Regions from separate parts of the Micromonospora sp. NPDC048842 genome, predicted to be linked through region 1. Evidence: riboswitches for the same ligand, from Rfam matches in the RefSeq annotation. Region 1 holds a riboswitch; each other region holds the start of a gene.
The links. Region 1 has a riboswitch for cobalamin ahead of AB0C19_RS26175 (prenyltransferase/squalene oxidase repeat-containing protein). Riboswitches for the same ligand answer to the same signal wherever they lie in the genome.

Region 1 (5,658 bases):
AGGAACAGCCACGGCACGTCGGCGGCCAGCTGCTTCTGGAACTGCGCGTACGCGGCAGTGCGGAGGGCGGGGTCGATCTGGTCGCGGCCCTCCTGCAGGGCCCGGTCGGTCACCTCGGAGCGGTACGAGCCGGGGTTGAAGTAGCCCTGCCCCGCGAACGTCGAGCCGAACAACTTGTACGAGACGAAGTCCGGGTCGTACGGGGTGCCGTAGCCCATCAGCAGGGCGTCGGACTTCATCCGGGGGTCGATGGCGTCCCAGGTCAGCCCCGCCGGGGTGACAGCGATGCCGACCTTCTTCGCGTCGGCGGTGACGGCGAGGGCCAGGTCCTTGCGCAGCGTGTCGCTCGCCGGGTACATCAGCGTGAACCGGGCCGGTCGGCCGTCCTTGACGCGTACCCCGCCGGGGCCGGGAGTCCAGCCGGCCGCATCGAGCAGCGCTCCCGCCGCCGTCGGGTCGGCGGTGGGCTTGCCGATGATCGACGGGTCGGCGAACTCGGAGGTCGGCGGGATCGGCCCGAACGCCGGTTCGCCGGCGCCGCCGAGGAGCCCGGTCACCATCGCGGCCCGGTCGACGGCCAGGTTGAGCGCCCGGCGGATCGCCGGGTCGGCGAGGACCGCGTTGCCCGTCGGCAGCATCACGCCGCGGTAGTCGGCGGTCGGCACCCGCTGCACGCTGTACGTGGCGTCGGCGTCGAAACCGGAGGCCAGCTTCGGCGGCAACTCGGCGGCGTCGAACTCGCCGGCGCGCATCCGCTGGGCGCGGACGTTGTCGTCGGCGACGAACGCGACCACCACCCGGTTGTTCTTCGGCCGGCCACCGAAGTAGCGCTCGTTGGCGGTGAGCACCAGGCGGTCACCCGGCGTCCAGGAGTCGACCCGGTACGGCCCGGTCCCGATCGGCTTGCGGTTGAACCCGGCGGTGTTGATGTCCTGCCCGCTGAGCAGCTTCGCCGGCACGATGCCGAGGGTGAGCCGCTGTAGGAACGGCGCGTACGGGTAGCGCAGCCGGAACACCACAGTTGCCGCGTCGGGCGCGGTCACCGACTCGACCATGTCCAGGTCGGAGCGGAGCGTCGAGTCGACGGTCGGATCCAGCACGGCCTGGTACGTGAAGACGACGTCCTGGGCGGTCAGCGCGCTTCCGTCGTGGAACTGCACGCCGTCGCGGAGCTTCGCGGTCACTGTGCGGCCGTCGGGTGACAGCTCCGGCAACGCCGTGGCCAGACCGGCGACGAGGCGGTTGTCGGCGTCCCGGCTGACGAGGCCGTCGAAGATCAGCGAGGCGCCGTCGACGCCGTAGTTGAGCACCGGGTTCAACGCGTCCGGCTCGTCGGAGGTGGCGACGACAAGCGTCGCGCCGCCGGCTGAGCCGTCGGGGTTGGCAGGGGCCGAGCACCCGGCGAGGACGAGCATCCCCGCCGCCGCGGTCGACGCCACGAGGCGTCGGAAGGTCGGACGCATCCGGGTCACAGAGGGCTCCTGTGGTGTGGGGAGGATCGTTTGTCGGGTGGGCGCGGCGCCGCAACCGTTGATCATCACGGTGACACAGTTGCAAGTCTTTGGCAATTACCAGAGACATGCAGCATGTCGCTGATCAACAACCGACCATCAGTCGGGCGGGTGGCCAGCGGCGGCGGGTGAGCCGCCGCCGGCCACGTCAGCGCCCGGACGACAATCAGACCCCGTAGCGCAGGTAGATGGTGTCGCCCACTGTCACTGTCGTGCCACGGGTCGCGGTGGCCGGGGTCCCCCCGTCCCTGGACACCTTCCAGGTGGAGGAGCCGCTGTTGGCCAGGCCGTTGATCGAGGTGATGGTGCCGGTGCCGCTGGTCGGGTTGAGGGCGGTGACGCAGCCGCTGGGGGCGGCTGCGCTGATGGCGGCGTCCAGCACGGTGCCGAGGGTGGTGGTGGCGGCGGTCGGCGTCAGCGTGACCGCGCACGGCTTGATGCTGCCGCTGCCATTGTCAATGATCACGGCGAGCCGGGTGGCGGTGCCGGCGGTGAATCCGCTCGCCGCGACCCAGGTGGGCGCGCCGGCGGTGACCGGGGTCGGGGGAGCGGCGGTGTAGCCCGCGCCGGCCAGGGCCCGCACCGCGTCGATGGAGGCGTACGCCGACGGCGTGGTGTTTGTGGTCAGGTACTTGAAACCGCCGCCGGTCAGCTGCTGGGCCCGCAGGAAGTCGATAGGGGTCTTGCCGGCGGTGGTGGTGAAATCGGAGCCCTGGCTGGGAATGCCGCAGGCGTTGAGCCCGGAGACGGCCCACGCGTTGGAGTCGGTGTTGACACCGAACATCGAGGTGAAGGCGCCCGAGGCGTTGACGAGCTTGCCCTTGAGGAAGTTCTTCGCCTGCACGACGTCGGTGTCGGTGTTGGGGACACCGGCGACGCAGAGGGCGGCCATCGCGGCGCCGGTCATGTCGATGTCGCTGGCGGCGGCGAGTTGGCTGGGGTTGCCCTCGGCCTGGGTGAAGGTCCAGCCGCCGTCGTTGTGCTGGTTGTTGCGGATCCGGGTGACCGACAGGTTGAGGAGCGCCTGCGGTACGCGGGCGGCACCGGCCTGGGTCTTCGCGCCGGCCAGGGCGAGGGTGGCGAATACGGTGCCGTTGACGTTGGCCGGCGGGCCGTAGTAGCCGGCCGAGCCGGTCTGCCAGTAGGCGATGGTGTCGGCGATCAGGTTGCGGGCGGGGGAGACGCGAGCGGGGTCGATGCCGGCGGCATAGGCGTTCAGGACACCGCGCTCGTAGTCGGTGACGACAGGGGAGGTGCTCGGCCAGGACGCGGCGGAGAGTTGGTTGCGGTACACGGTGCGGGCGTTCTTTGTCGTGTCGCCGGAGGGGTAGACGTCCACCGCCGCGACACCGGCGGGGGCGAACGCGCTGAATACCCACTCGTTCGACAGCCCGCCGCTGGCGTAGCTGCCGTCGGCTGCCTGGAGGGTGCGCAGGTAGGCGACGCCGTTGGTCTTGGCGGTGGCGATCTGCGCCGCCGTCGAGGTCGCGGCGGCCGGTGCGGCACCGGTCGCGACAGCGACGACAGTGGCGATCAACGCGGCGGCGGGAACCGTCGCGAGACGTCTCCGGCGACTGCCGGAGGAAAGGCGCGAGGACATCGGGTCTCCTTGGGGGTACGGGGCACGACTGCCTCGACCCGGGGCCCAACGGGAGAGCCGGCGGAGCGGGGCGGGCCGGCCGCAGGACGCGTGGGACGGATACCGCAGGTGCTGCGTCACCACGTGGGTAGTCGGGCTCGGGACGGCCAACCGTCCTCACCGTTGCGCGTCAGCCCCGGATTTCCACCGGGTTCCCCCACGCGATGACGCGGTCACCGTATGGGAGGAAGTCCCTACCGCGCGCTGTTAGGTACATGACACGTTCTCGCGTTGACGGGGTGGTTGCTGCTGTGGTCCGATGACCGCGATCCAGCAGTCAGGGGAAGCCGGTCAAAGTCCGGCGCTGGCCCGCAGCCGTAGGTCCCAATCGGGACGAGTCGGATTACCTGGCTGGATAGAGCACCGCAGCGCCGTCGAGGTACACGGCGCGGAGCCAGATTTCCGGGACTTGTCCTCGGGGTCCGCGTCCGCGCCTGCGCCGCTACCCCTGAGAGAGTCGCCATGTCCCCACTGGTCAGTCGAACGTCGCGGACTCCCGCGCCGTGGTTGGCGCTCGTCGCCGCGGTGCTGCTCGGCGCGTTGGCGCTCGTGGTGCCGACCCGTGCGGCGCTCGCCGATCCGCTGGAGGCGTGCACCCCCACCCAGGGCGCGATCGTGGTGGTCGACTTCGGGGCGTGGGGTGGGCCGCTGCTGCGGGGCTGCGACGCCGCCCCGACCACCGGTCTGGACCTGCTGCACGAGGCGGGCTTCACCACGACCGGCACCGCCCATGACGGGCCCGGGTTCATCTGCCGGATCGGCTCACCCGCCTTCGACGCCGGCGCCGAACGCCCGACGCCGGCCGACGAGGCGTGCCAGTTGACCCCGCCAGCGACGGCCTACTGGTCCTACTGGATCGCCCCGGCCGGGCAGGACCACTGGACCTACAGTCCACTCGGGGCGATGGCGCAGCGACCGGGGCCGGGCGAGGTCGAGGCGTGGGTCTTCGGCGGCACCGACATCGGCGGCTCCACCGGGGCGCCGAGCTTCACCCCCGCGTCGGTGCGCGCGAGCGGCCCGACCCCGAGCGCGACAGCGACCCCGACAGCGACCCCGACGGGGACACCCGAACCGGCGCGGCCGACGGAAGCCCAGGTCAAGGCCGTCGCGAGCTACCTGGTGGGGCAGTTGACCGATGGCGACCACGTCGACAACTGGGGTGTCGACTACCACCGGACCATCGCCGTCGCCACAGCGCTGGCCGGGACCGGCGGTCAGGCTCAGACCCTGACGAAGGTCGTCGACTACCTCCGGACGCACGTCGACGCCGCGATCTTCCCCAACGGTGACACCGCCGCGCCGCACGCCGGTAACGTCGCCGACCTCGCGCTCCTCGCCACGATCATCGGCGGCGACCCCCGTGCGTTCGGCGGCCGGGATCTGATCGCCACGCTCACCGACCACGTCTGCGCCGCGACCGACATCGCCGCTGGCTGTGCCGCTGCCGGTGACTTCGCCGGATCCGCCGGCCCGATGAGCCACGCGAGCGCGCTGCTCGCGCTCAAGCGGGCCGGCGTCACCCCGCCCGCCGCGACCGTCTCCCGGCTGACAGCGCAGCAGTGTGCGACCGGCGCCTTCGCCGGCGGATGGCTCAGCCCGACCGATGCCTGTGATCCGGACCTCGCCGCCACGGCCCTGGCCGTCCTGGCGCTGCACACACTCGGCGGGCACGACGCGGCGCTGAATTCGGCAAAGGCGTTCCTGTCCGGCGCGCAGGAGCCCGACGGCGGCTACCAGCCGTACGCCGGCGCGGGGGTCACCGACACCTACTCCACCGGGTACGCCGCGCAGGCCCTCGCCGTGCTGGGCCTCGCCGACCGGGCCGCTACCGCCACCGGCCTGCTGGTCGGCCGGATCACCACCGGCGGTGGGCTCAGCCCCGACCCGAGCAACCCGGACGCCGACCTGGCCGCCACGACCGGTGCCGCGCTCGCGCTGGCCGGCAAGAACCTGGCCAGCCTGGGTGCGCCGCCACCGCCGGCCGGGCCGCGACCCGACCTGGTCAAGGGGGTGTCCTACCTCGTCGCGTCGACCAACCTGATCGACGGCAGGTACTACGAGTCGTTCCCCGGCTTCCCCGACTTCGGGTTGAGCATCGACGGCGCCTACGCCCTGGCCGCCACCGGCGGGGACGACGCCAAGCTGCGGGCGATCGTCGAGTTCCTGCGCGGCGGCGGCGCGGTCGGCGACAGCGGATTCACAGTCGACACGTGGCTCGGCATCGGTACCGACTACGCCGCTGGCGGCGCGATCGGCAAGGTGGCCCTCCTCGCCCAGGTCACCGGGTACGACCCGCGTGCCTTCGGCGGACACGACCTGATCGCCGCGCTCGGTGACGTCACCTGCGCCAAGCTCGACATGCAGGCCGGCTGCGCCGGGGCCGGCAACTACCGGTACGCCACATCGGTGTTCGGGCAGTCGCTCGGCATCATCGCGCAGCGCCGCGCCGGACAGGGCGAGGCCGCCGCCAAGCCGATCGCCTTCCTGAAGGGCCTCCAGCGCGCCGAC
Region 2 (5,658 bases), on a different contig from region 1:
GATGGGCAACCGGTCCCCGGGCCGGAACTGCCCTTCGAGGATCATCCGCTTGATGCCGTTGACCACTTCGTCAGTGCGAGACATATTTCCCCTAGCGGCCGGCGGGGGTGGCCTTCCCACCCGCAGTCACGTACGCCGCCTCCGGAGATGACACGGTAGTCGGGTCTGTCGCGCCCCAGTAGTGGCCGTCGGGAAACCGGTAGAGCGCCACCGACTCCTGACGCATCCGAGTGGAGTAGCCGGGCTGGCTGGGCAGGACGTATCCGCTGCCGGAACCGGTGTCCCGGATGATGCACGGGTCGGTGAAGTGCTCGTGCAGATGGTCGACGAACTCGGTGACCCGGTTGGTGAGGTCTCCCGAGATCGCGACGTAGTCGAGCACCGACACGTGTTGGACCATCTCGCACAGGCCGACACCGCCGGCGTGTGGGCACACCGGGACGTCGAACTTCGCGGCGAGCAGCAGCACGGCGACGATCTCGTTGATGCTGGCCAACCGGCCGGTGTCGAGCTGGCAGAAGTCGATGGCCTCGGCCTGGAACAGCTGCTTGAACATCACCCGGTTGTGGCAGTGTTCGCCGGTGGCGACGCCGATCGGAGCGACGGCGCGGCGGACGGCTGCGTGGCCCAGGATGTCGTCGGGGCTGGTCGGCTCCTCGATCCACAGTGGCGTGAACTGGGCGAGGGCGGTGACCCAGTCGATGGCCTGACCGACGTCCCACACCTGGTTGGCGTCGATCATCAGGTTGCGATCCGGCCCGAGGATCTCGCGCGCGATAGCGCATCGGCGGATGTCGTCGTCGAGGTTTGCGCCCACCTTGAGCTTGACGTAGCCGTAGCCGGTGTCCACCGCCTCCTGGCACAGTCGGCGCAGCTTGTCGTCGCCGTAGCCGAGCCAACCCGCGGAGGTGGTGTAGGCGGGGTAGCCGGTGCGGTCGAGCTCGGCGAGGCGGGCGGCCTTCGTGCCCTCCTTGGCCCGCAGGATGGCCAGTGCCTCGTCGCGGGTCAGCGCGTCGGACAGGTAGCGCAGGTCCGCGATGTCGACGAGTTGCTCGGGGGACATGTCGACGAGCAGCCGCCACAGCGGCTTGTCGGCGACCCGGGCGACCAGGTCCCATGACGCGTTCAACACGGCCGCCAGGGACAGGTGGACGACGCCCTTTTCCGGGCCGAGCCAGCGCAGTTGCGAGTCGGAGGTGAGGAGGCGGTAGACCGCGCCCATGTCCGCTGCCATGGTCGCCACGTCCAGGCCCACCAGAAGCTGTGCCTGGTGGACTGCGGCCGCCGCGACGATGTCGTTGCCTCGACCGATGGTGAAGGTCAGGCCGTGCCCCGCGAGTGGCGCCCCCGCGCCGTCGACGCCGTCGGTGTGCAGGACGACGTAAGCCGCCGAGTAGTCGCCGTCCTTGTTCATGGCGTCTGACCCGTCAGCGGTCAGGGAGGTGGGGAAGCGGACGTCTTCGACGGTGACGGCAGTGATCTGCGGCATGCGCTCCTCGCCCGGCTAGGCTAAAGATCAGATGATCACTGGGAGTATACGGAGGGCTGCTCCAGCACGTCAACGATGTCGATCACCACTGACCCGCAGACGTATGATGTTTACGTCGCCGAGCCGCTCCGCCTTATCGCCCATCGTGCCGGTAGACGGGGGATGGTGGCGGGGGTGGCGGGGCGTGGAGATCGGATGTTCCACCTCGCGCCGAGGCATTGACGTCGACGTATGGGAGCACTTTGCGGTGCCGTGGCTCCGATACATCAAATCTTTGTCGACTGTCGACACTCGCGCGGAGAGTCCGGTCTCTGGTGCCCGGCTTCGGTCGGCGTGGGGTGGTTGGCCGCGGTGGTGACGGTGGTCACCGAGTGAGCCGCCGACACGCCCGAGACCGACATGTGGGGTGTGACAACGACTGCGTCCCTATATATGGTGTCGAGCGCAGCTGGTTCGGCCGCTCATCCAGTGCGGTCGAGGCAACAGGGAACCCGGTGGAAATCCGGGACTGTCCCGCAGCGGTGAGTGGGAACGACCGCCGTCATCAGCACTGGGCCACCAATCGGCCTGGGAAGCGACGGCCAGTAGGAGACCGGCGAGCCCGGTCGTGCCCGCGAGTCCGAAGACCTGCCAGCGCGCCGCGTACCCGCATCCGGGTGGGCGGCGGTCCGAGGCCGCGTGGGACGGCTGACGCCACCTGACCCACGCCGGGCTGGCGTGGCGTCCGTCGGTGTCTGTCTCCTCGCGTCCGGGCCACCAGGTCTCGAACTCCGAGGAGCGAGTGGTGACAGTCACCGAGGTAGTCCCGGCCAGCGGCGACGCGATCCTGCGGCGGACGCCGATGCGGGTCCGCAAGCGCGACGGCGGCACCGAACCAGTGGACGTGAACAAGATCGTCCGGGCGGTCGAGCGGTGGGCCGACGACCTGGCCGACGTCGATCCGATGCGGGTGGCCACCCGCACCATCAGCGGCCTCTACGACGGCGCGACCACTGCCGAACTGGACCGGCTGTCCATCCAGACCGCCGCCGAGATGATCGGTGAGGAGCCGCAGTACTCACGCCTCGCCGCGCGGCTGCTGGCCGGCTACGTCGACAAGGAGGTGCGTCGACAGGGCATCACCTCGTTCAGCGCGGCGATCCGGGTCGGCCACGCCGAGGGCCTGATCGGTGACGACACCGCCGCGTTCGTCGCCGCACACGCCGCGACGCTCGACCACGCCATCGACCCCGACGGCGACCGCCGGTTCGAGTACTTCGGCCTGCGCACCGTGTACGACCGCTACCTGCTGCGCCACCCCACCAGCCGACTGGTGCTGGAGACCCCGCAGTACTGGCTGCTGCGGGTGGCCTGCGGCCTGGCCCGGACGGCGGACGAGGCGGTCGGCTTCTACCGGCTGATGTCCAGCCTGGCCTACCTGCCCAGCTCACCGACCTTGTTCAACTCCGGGACGCGGCACACCCAGATGTCCTCCTGCTACCTGGTCGACTCCCCGCTCGACGAGCTGGACTCCATCTACCAGCGGTACGCCCAGGTCGCCAACCTGTCCAAGTTCGCCGGTGGCATCGGCATCGCGTACTCCCGGGTCCGCTCCCGGGGAGCGCTGATCCGGGGCACGAACGGGCAGTCCAACGGGATCGTGCCGTGGCTGCGCACGTTGGACGCGAGCGTCGCCGCGGTGAACCAGGGTGGCCGCCGCAAGGGCGCGGCCTGCGTCTACCTGGAGCCGTGGCACCCGGACATCGAGGAGTTCCTGCAACTGCGGGACAACACCGGCGAGGACGCCCGACGCGCCCACAACCTCAACCTGGCCAACTGGATCCCGGACGAGTTCATGCGCCGGGTCGAGGCCGACGAGCTGTGGTCGCTGTTCGACCCGCACGAGGTGCCCGAGTTGCCCGACCTGTGGGGGGAGCGGTTCGACGCCGCGTACCGGGAGGCCGAGGCGCAGGGCCGCTACGTGCGGCAGATCCCGGCACGGGAGCTGTACGGGAAGATGATGCGGACCCTCGCCCAGACCGGCAACGGCTGGATGACCTTCAAGGACGCCGCCAACCGGCTCTGCAACCAGACCGCCGAGCCGGGCAACGTGGTGCACCTGTCGAACCTCTGCACCGAGATCATCGAGGTGTCCAGTGACACCGAGACCGCCGTGTGCAACCTCGGCTCGGTGAACCTCGCCGCCCATCTCACCGCCGACGGCATCGACTGGGATCGGCTGCGTGCCACGGTGCGGACCGCTGTGACCTTCCTCGACCGCGTCATCGACATCAACTACTACCCGACCGCGCAGGCGGCGGCGAGCAACCCCCGCTGGCGGCCGGTCGGACTCGGACTGATGGGCCTACAGGACGCCTTCTTCGCGCTGCGGCTGCCGTTCGACTCGCCGGCCGCCCGGGAGCTGTCCACCCGGATCAGCGAGGAGCTGTACCTGACGGCGCTGGAGACCTCCGCCGACCTGGCGCGCGACTTCGGCGCGCACCCGGCGTACCCGCAGACCCGGGCCGCGCGGGGCCAGCTCCAGCCCGACCTGTGGGGTGTCGAGGGCACGCAGACCGCGCGGTGGGACGCGCTGCGTGAGCGGGTCGAGGCGTACGGGCTGCGCAACTCGCTGCTCGTGGCGGTCGCGCCGACCGCCACCATCGCCTCGATCGCCGGGTGCTACGAGTGCATCGAGCCGCAGGTGTCCAACCTGTTCAAGCGAGAGACCCTGTCCGGGGAGTTCCTCCAGGTCAACACCGCTCTGGTACGCGAGCTGAAGGCCCGCGGTCTGTGGACCGAGCGGGTCCGTTCGGCGATCAAGCGGGCGGAGGGGTCGGTGCAGGACATCGCCGAGCTTCCGGTCGGCGTACGGGAGCTGTTCCGCACCGCGTGGGAGCTGCCGCAGCGGGCGCTGATCGACCTGGCCGCCGCCCGCGCCCCGTTCATCGACCAGTCCCAGTCGCTGAACCTGTTCCTGGCCGCGCCGACCATCGGCAAGCTCTCCTCGATGTACCTGTACGCCTGGAAGGCAGGGCTGAAGACCACCTACTACCTGCGCTCGCGCCCCGCGACGCGGATCCAGCAGGCCACCGTCAGCGCCATCGCACCCGTCGTCGTCGACGCGGAGGCGCTGGCCTGCTCGCTGGAGAACCCCGAGTCGTGCGAGGCCTGCCAGTGACCCCCACCGACGCCGCCACCACAGACGCCAGCACCACCGACACGAGGACCACGCACATGCTGCTCGACCCCGGGATGGACCTCACTCTCCGCCCGATGCGCTACCCGCACTTCTTCGACCGGTTCCGCGACGCGATCCGCAACACCTGGACGGTCGAGGAGGTCGACCTGCACGCCGACCTCGCCGACCTGGACAAGCTGTCGCCGGCCGAACGGCACCTGGTCAGCCGCCTGGTGGCGTTCTTCGCCACCGGTGACACGATCGTCGCCAACAACCTGGTGCTCAACCTCTACCAGCACGTCAACAGCCCGGAAGGTCGCCTCTACCTGTCCCGCCAGCTGTTCGAGGAGGCAGTGCACGTCCAGTTCTATCTCAACCTGCTCGACACGTACGTGCCGGACGAGACCGAGCGCTTCGAGGCATTCGCGGCCATCGAGAACATCCCCTCGATCCGTCGTAAGGCCGAGTTCTGCTTCCGGTGGATCGACTCCCTGAACGAGCTGCGGGAGCTGCGGTCCCGCGAGGACCGGCGTACGTTCCTGCTCAACCTGATCTGCTTCGCGGCCTGCATCGAGGGGTTGTTCTTCTACGGCGCGTTCGCGTATGTCTATTTCCTGCGCTCCCGCGGTCTGCTGCACGGCCTCGCCTCGGGCACCAACTGGGTGTTCCGCGACGAGTCCATGCACATGGCGTTTGCGTTCGACGTCGTCGACACCGTTCGCGCCGAGGAGCCGGACCTGTTCGACGACGACCTCGCCGACCAGGTTCGCCGGATGCTCACCGAGGCGGTCGAGTGTGAGGTGCAGTTCGCCGAGGACCTGGTGGGCCAGGGCGTGCCCGGTCTGACGTTGGCCGACATGCGGGAGTACCTCCAGCACGTCGCCGACCGCCGCCTCGCCCAGCTCGGTATCGCGCCGCACTACGGGTCGAGCAACCCGTTCGGCTTCATGGAGTTGCAGGACGTGCAGGAGCTGTCCAACTTCTTCGAGCGGCGGGTGTCGGCGTACCA
Region 3 (5,658 bases), on a different contig from region 1:
GAAGGCCCGGTACCGGCCTGCACTCGGCGCGGTCAGCCAGAACTTCACAGTCCCGTCGACCAACTCCTGCTCGGGGTGGACGTGCACGTAGCCGAGGTCGCCCTCACGCACCACGACCAGGTGCCCGTACGCGCCCAGGTACCGCTCCAACTGCGCCGGTACGGTCGGGTCGGCGCTGACCTGGAAATGGATCGGCGCCGTCACCCCCACCGTCGGGGTGCCGGTCATCGACACCGCGTACGGACCAGCCGTAGCCTGTGCCGCCGCTGGCGGCAGCGCGGCCGGGGTGTGCGCGCCGGGCACTGTGTGGTCGACGCCCAGCACGAGGGGGATCTGGGTGCCGTTGGTCGCGGTGACGGAGAAGTCGGCGAAGACGCGGTAGCCCCCGGGCCGGGCCAGCGTCAGGGGGACGCTCCAGGTGCCGTCGGGTGCCATCGTCGGGTGCAGGTGCTGGTAGCCGGACAGGTCACGGCCGACCACGATCAGGTGCAGCGGCTTGTCGTGGACGACCGCGAAGGTCGTTGCCGGCTGCCGGTCGGTCCCGACGATGCGGAACCGGTAGTCGGCGGGTACACCGGGGGGTTGGGACCGCTCCAGCGGTTGCAGGGTGTACCCACCGGCGCTGACCGTCGTGCCGGTTGCCAGCGTCGCGCCCGTCGCGTCGTCACCCCGATGCGTGTGCGGCCCCGTACCGGCCGGGTGTTGGTGCCCGTCGGTCGCCGAGCCCACCTGCCCCGAGTCGGACGGTCCACCGGCCGACGGTCGTGAATTGCCGGTCGCCGGACTCTCGTCGGCGGTGCCGATACGGGCCAACCCGAACCCGGCCAGCAGAGCGATCACCAGCCCGCCGACGAGCAGCGCCAGGTGGGTGTTGCTCAACCGGGACCCAGGCGTCGCGGCGGCGAGGTCCGTGTCGGGCCGTGATCCGGTGTCGACCGTCGCCTCGCCGTCCGTGCTGGCGAGGGCCTCGGTCACCTGATCGGTAGGCGTCGGATCGACAGCAACGCCCGCGCGGGCCGTGACGACCGTGTCGCCCTTGCGCGCCGCCGGCACTGTGGCGGGCCGCCGCTTGTCGCTCGCGGTACGCGCGACGACGCCGGTCGCCGCGCCGGTCTTGCCCCCGACGGTCTTGCCAGCGCCGGCCCTGCCCCCGACGGTCTTGTCCCCGGCAGCTTTGCCGCCGACGGTCCTGCCAGCGCCGGCCCTGTTCGTGGCACGGGCGCCACCGCCGCGTCGACCGGAGGTCGCCGCCGAGGTACGGCCCCGGCCGGTGGGTGTGCCGGCGGATCGGCGACGCCAGACGACGAACCCGGCCACCGCCCCGACCGCCGCGACCGCCGCCGCCCAGCCGGCCCAGACCAGTGCCCCGGGACCGCTCTCCTCGGTCGACCCGGTCGACGGGGCCGCCGCAGCCGGCGGGGTCGACGGATCGTCCGCGGTGGTCGGCACCGCCGAGGCCTGCCCGGACGAGTTGTGCTGCTCGGTGGCGGCCACCAGAGCCGGGTCCGGTTGGGTCGACGGCGGGCTCCACCCCTTCGGCGCTGCCGTCACCCGCCCGTCGTAGCGGAAGGTCAGGGTGCCCCGCACGGTGTCGCCGTCCGAGGCGACCGACAGGTAGCTCACCGAGTACTGGCCCTTGGCGGGCAGGTGGGCGACGGACACCACCGCGGGGAACCCCGTCGTGTACTCCCGTGGCTCGAACTGCCCATTGACCAGGAAGTACTCGCGTACCGGCTTGTCCAGTGGCTTCGGCTCCCCATACGACCAGCCGTTGTCGACACGGACGCCGCCCGGGGCGGTGATCGTGAAGAACGCGTTGGCGGCGGCCTTCTCGGTGAAGTAGAGCCGCACCTCCGTCAACGGCTCGCGCACTGTGGCGCCGCTCGCCGGTGTGGACATGGCGAGGGTCCCGTGCGCTGCGGCGGGTTGGGCGGACGCGAGGAGAGCGACAGCCGAGGCGAGGAGGAACGCGAGGAGGCCAGAGACCACCCGCCCGCAAGTCTGGGGGAGACGACGCATCTGGATATCCTCACCCTCGCGAGACTTTTTTCAAGAGCTGACGATCTTCTTCCTCAGATGGCAAAAGTTGACGATCAGGTCATCCGTCGCCGCGGCAGGACGCCCCGGGTGGACACATTCCCTGGCCAGCTATGCTCGCCGACGGCGCTGGTTCGCCCCGTCGTGACCGGCGGGGCGTCGTAAGAGGGAACCCGGTGAAAATCCGGGGCTGCCCCGCAGCGGTGAGTGGGAACGACCGCCGTCATCAGCACTGGGCCAGTGGCCTGGGAAGCGACGGCCAGTAGGCGACCGGCGCGACCGGTCAGGCCCGCGAGTCCGAAGACCTGCCGGCGCCGCGTACACAACCGTGTGCGCTGCCGTCGGTCTCGCGGGTGGGCTGAGCGGGTGACGGGCCGCGCGTGTGGTGCACGGCCAGGTCCTCGTCAGCGTGTCCGTGACCCGGCGGTGTGGTTTCCCGAGGGACGGACTACCGCTGTGCACGACACCACCACCATCGCCGGCCGCGCGCCGTCGGCGTCGCACCTGACCCTTTCGCAGATCATGGACCAGCACCACACCAACCTGATGGGTACGGTGCACGGCGGCCGGATCCTCAACCTCATCGACTCCGTCGCCGGTGTGGTCGCAGCCCGGCACTCCGACGGGCCGGCGGTGACCGCCGCCATCGACGAGACGGCGTTCCTCCGCGCGGTGCGGGTCGGTGACGTGGTGCACGTCGATGCCCGGATCACCTGGGCCGGCCGCAGCTCGATGGAGGTGGCCGTCAAGGTGACCGCCGACCGGTGGGACCGGGCGGTGCCGCCCACCGACGTGGCCACCGCCCACCTGGTCATGGTCGCCATCGACGACGACGGCCAGCCTCGGACGGTGCCACCGCTGCTACCGGAGACCGACGGAGACCGGCGACGGTACCGGGAGGCGGAGATCCGTCGGAAGCACCGACTGGCGCTGCGACGCGCGCTGCTCGACGGCGCCGAAGACGACTGACCCGCGCTCGGGCCCGCCCGTTGCGGCGCTGGCGCGGTCCGAGGAACCCGCCCCGCCGCCTATCCGGTCGGATAGCGTCCACGTGAAGCCTCGATCACGGAGAGTGTGGATGGTTATGCGCGCTGCGGTGCTGCGGGAGTTCGACGTTCCGCTGACGGTCGAGGAGATCGATCAACCCATCCCCGGGCGCGGGCAGGTGCTGGTGCGGGTAATCGCCAGCGGGGTCAACCCGCTCGACACGAAGATCCAGGCAGGTAAGGCCGCGCACGCGCGCGTCGAGCTGCCTGCGGTGCTCGGCCTGGACCTCGCCGGCGTCGTCGCGGCGGTCGCCGCGGACGTGACCGGCTTCGAGCCGGGAGACGAGGTGTACGGGCTGTGCGGGGGCGTCGGCGACCTCCAGGGCTCGCTGGCCGAGTACGCCGCCGTGGACGCTCGACTGCTGGCCCACAAGCCGAGGAGCCTCTCGATGCGGGAGGCCGCCGCGTTGCCCCTGGCGGCGGTCACCTCCTGGGAGGGGTTGGTCGACCGGGCCGGAGTCCGCGCCGGGCAGAAGGTCCTGGTGCACGGCGGTGCCGGCGGTGTCGGACACGTGGGCGTGCAGCTTGCCCAGGCGAGAGGCGCCGAGGCGTATGCCACTGGCGGGCCGGCGAGCCTGCGGGTGATCGAGAGTCTGGGCGCGGTGCCGATCGACTACACAGCGAGCAAGGTCGAGGAGTACGTCGAGAGGTACACCGGCGGCGAGGGCTTCGACATCGTGATGGACAACGTCGGCGGCGCGACGCTCGACGCGTCGTTCGCGGCGGTACGCACCTACCACGGGCACGTCGTCAGCGCGCTGGGCTGGGGCTCACACTCGCTCGCCCCGCTGTCGTTCCGAGGCGCGACCTACTCCGGCGTGTTCACCCTGCTGCCGATGCTCACCGGGCGCGGCCGCGAACACCACGGCGACATCCTGCGCGAGATCGCGACGCTGGCCGACGCTGGTGCGTTGCGCCCGCGACTGGATCCGCGCACGTTCACGCTCGACAGGGTCATGGACGCCCATCGGCTGGTCGCCGACGGCACCGCCGAGGGCAAGGTCGTCGTGGACGTCCCTGGTTGAGCCGAGCCGTTCGTTCACACCGAAGGGGTCAGCACTGGGATCCTGGTTGTCGCTCCGGTGACGTCTGCCCATGCCGAGATTCGTGCTCTACGGCGACGAGTACGGGCCTGGGTCGCAGGTTGGCCGGACCACCATGAGCACTTCTTCGTCGAAGAGCCGAACCTCACGGACGCGGAGTGCTCGAAAAGGGTGGCGCGTGCGGGGCGGTGGTTGGGTAGCGTCCCGGGCGTGATCGATCTTGTTGAGCGGCATACGGTTCTCGCCGTTGTGGTCGGGTCGCGGGCGTACGGGCTGCATGACCGGGACTCCGACTACGACCGGCGTGGCGTCTATGTAGCGCCCACGCGGGCGTTCTGGCACCTCGACAAGCCGCCCACTCACCTCGACGGTCCGGCGGTGGAGCAGTTCTCCTGGGAGTTCGAACGCTTCTGCGTCCTGGCCCTGCAGGGCAACCCGACAGTCCTGGAGGTGCTCTGGTCCCCGCTGGTCGAGAGAATCACCGTCGACGGGGAATGGTTGCTGGCCGCACGGCAGGCGTTTCTGTCGAGGCGGGTGGCGGAGACCTACGGCAACTACGCCCGGGATCAGCTCAACCGAGTGGCGGCACGCCGTGAGCGCACCGGCGAGACGAACCACAAGCAGGCCATGCACATGATCCGGCTGCTGGTCGCCGGGGCGCATGTGCTGCGTACCGGGGAGGTGCTGGTCGACGTTCGTCACCTGCGTGACCGGCTGCTCGCGGTGCGGCGTGGCGAGCTGCCCTGGGATGAGGTTGCCGCCTGGGCGGCGGACCTACTGGCTGAGCTCGCCGACGCGACCGCCACCACCACGCTGCCCGACCAACCCGACCGGGTTGACGTGGATCGGCTGCTCACGGCCGTACGGGAAAGGAACCTGTAGTGACCACCGAGGTGCCGCCGTGGGCCGCCGAGGCAGCCTGCGTCCTGCCCCGTCCGCTGCTGTTCGCCACCGTCAGCGGTGCGCATCTGTACGGATTCGCGTCCATCGACTCCGATCTGGATCTGCGGGCCGTGCACTTGCTCTCGCCCGAGGAGGTCGTCGGGTTGCGCACCGGTCCGCAGACGTTGCAGCACATGGGCGTGCGCGACGGTGTCGAGTTGGACGTCGTCAGCCACGATCTGCTGAAGTTCGTCAAGCTGTTGAACAGCCGCAACGGGTACGTTCTGGAGCAGCTGTTGTCACCGCTGGTGGTTGTGACCACTGCGGTGCACGCCGAACTCATCTCCTTGGCCCCGCGACTGGTCACCCGTCACCATGCGCACCACTACCTCGGATTCGCGGCCACTCAGGAGAAGTTGTACGCCAAAACCGGGCAGCTCAAGCCTGCGCTGTACACGCTGCGGGTCCTGCTCACCGGGATCCACCTCATGCGGACCGGCCGCGTAGAGACGAACCTTGCCGTGCTCGGAACGAGGTTGCCGTACGTACCGGATCTCATTGCCGCCAAACGGGAGGCCGAGCATGGCCCGTTCCCTGCCGGCGTCGCAGGCCGGCTCGCTAGCGACGTGTCGCGGCTGCGCGCCGAGCTG

Region 2: linked by a shared signal. The riboswitch ahead of AB0C19_RS16995 (ribonucleoside-diphosphate reductase subunit alpha) and the one ahead of AB0C19_RS26175 (prenyltransferase/squalene oxidase repeat-containing protein) in region 1 are both predicted to bind cobalamin.
Region 3: linked by a shared signal. The riboswitch ahead of AB0C19_RS00040 (acyl-CoA thioesterase) and the one ahead of AB0C19_RS26175 (prenyltransferase/squalene oxidase repeat-containing protein) in region 1 are both predicted to bind cobalamin.

Annotation. Positions count from the first base shown of each region.
Region 1 is NZ_JBEZGK010000023.1:11,417-17,074, forward strand. It holds gene AB0C19_RS26170 (ABC transporter substrate-binding protein) at 1-1,463, opposite strand, end outside; gene AB0C19_RS26175 (prenyltransferase/squalene oxidase repeat-containing protein) at 1,678-3,111, opposite strand; cobalamin riboswitch at 3,216-3,338, opposite strand; cobalamin riboswitch at 3,391-3,520, shown strand; gene AB0C19_RS26180 (prenyltransferase/squalene oxidase repeat-containing protein) at 3,613-5,658, shown strand, end outside.
Region 2 is NZ_JBEZGK010000010.1:200,013-205,670, forward strand. It holds gene AB0C19_RS16985 (FadR/GntR family transcriptional regulator) at 1-84, opposite strand, end outside; gene AB0C19_RS16990 (enolase C-terminal domain-like protein) at 92-1,489, opposite strand; cobalamin riboswitch at 1,922-2,139, shown strand; gene AB0C19_RS16995 (ribonucleoside-diphosphate reductase subunit alpha) at 2,331-4,649, shown strand; gene AB0C19_RS17000 (ribonucleotide-diphosphate reductase subunit beta) at 4,706-5,658, shown strand, end outside.
Region 3 is NZ_JBEZGK010000001.1:4,508-10,165, reverse strand. It holds gene AB0C19_RS00045 (copper resistance protein CopC) at 1-1,989, opposite strand, end outside; cobalamin riboswitch at 2,151-2,365, shown strand; gene AB0C19_RS00040 (acyl-CoA thioesterase) at 2,494-3,006, shown strand; gene AB0C19_RS00035 (zinc-dependent alcohol dehydrogenase family protein) at 3,116-4,108, shown strand; gene AB0C19_RS00030 (nucleotidyltransferase domain-containing protein) at 4,337-5,008, shown strand; gene AB0C19_RS00025 (nucleotidyltransferase domain-containing protein) at 5,008-5,658, shown strand, end outside.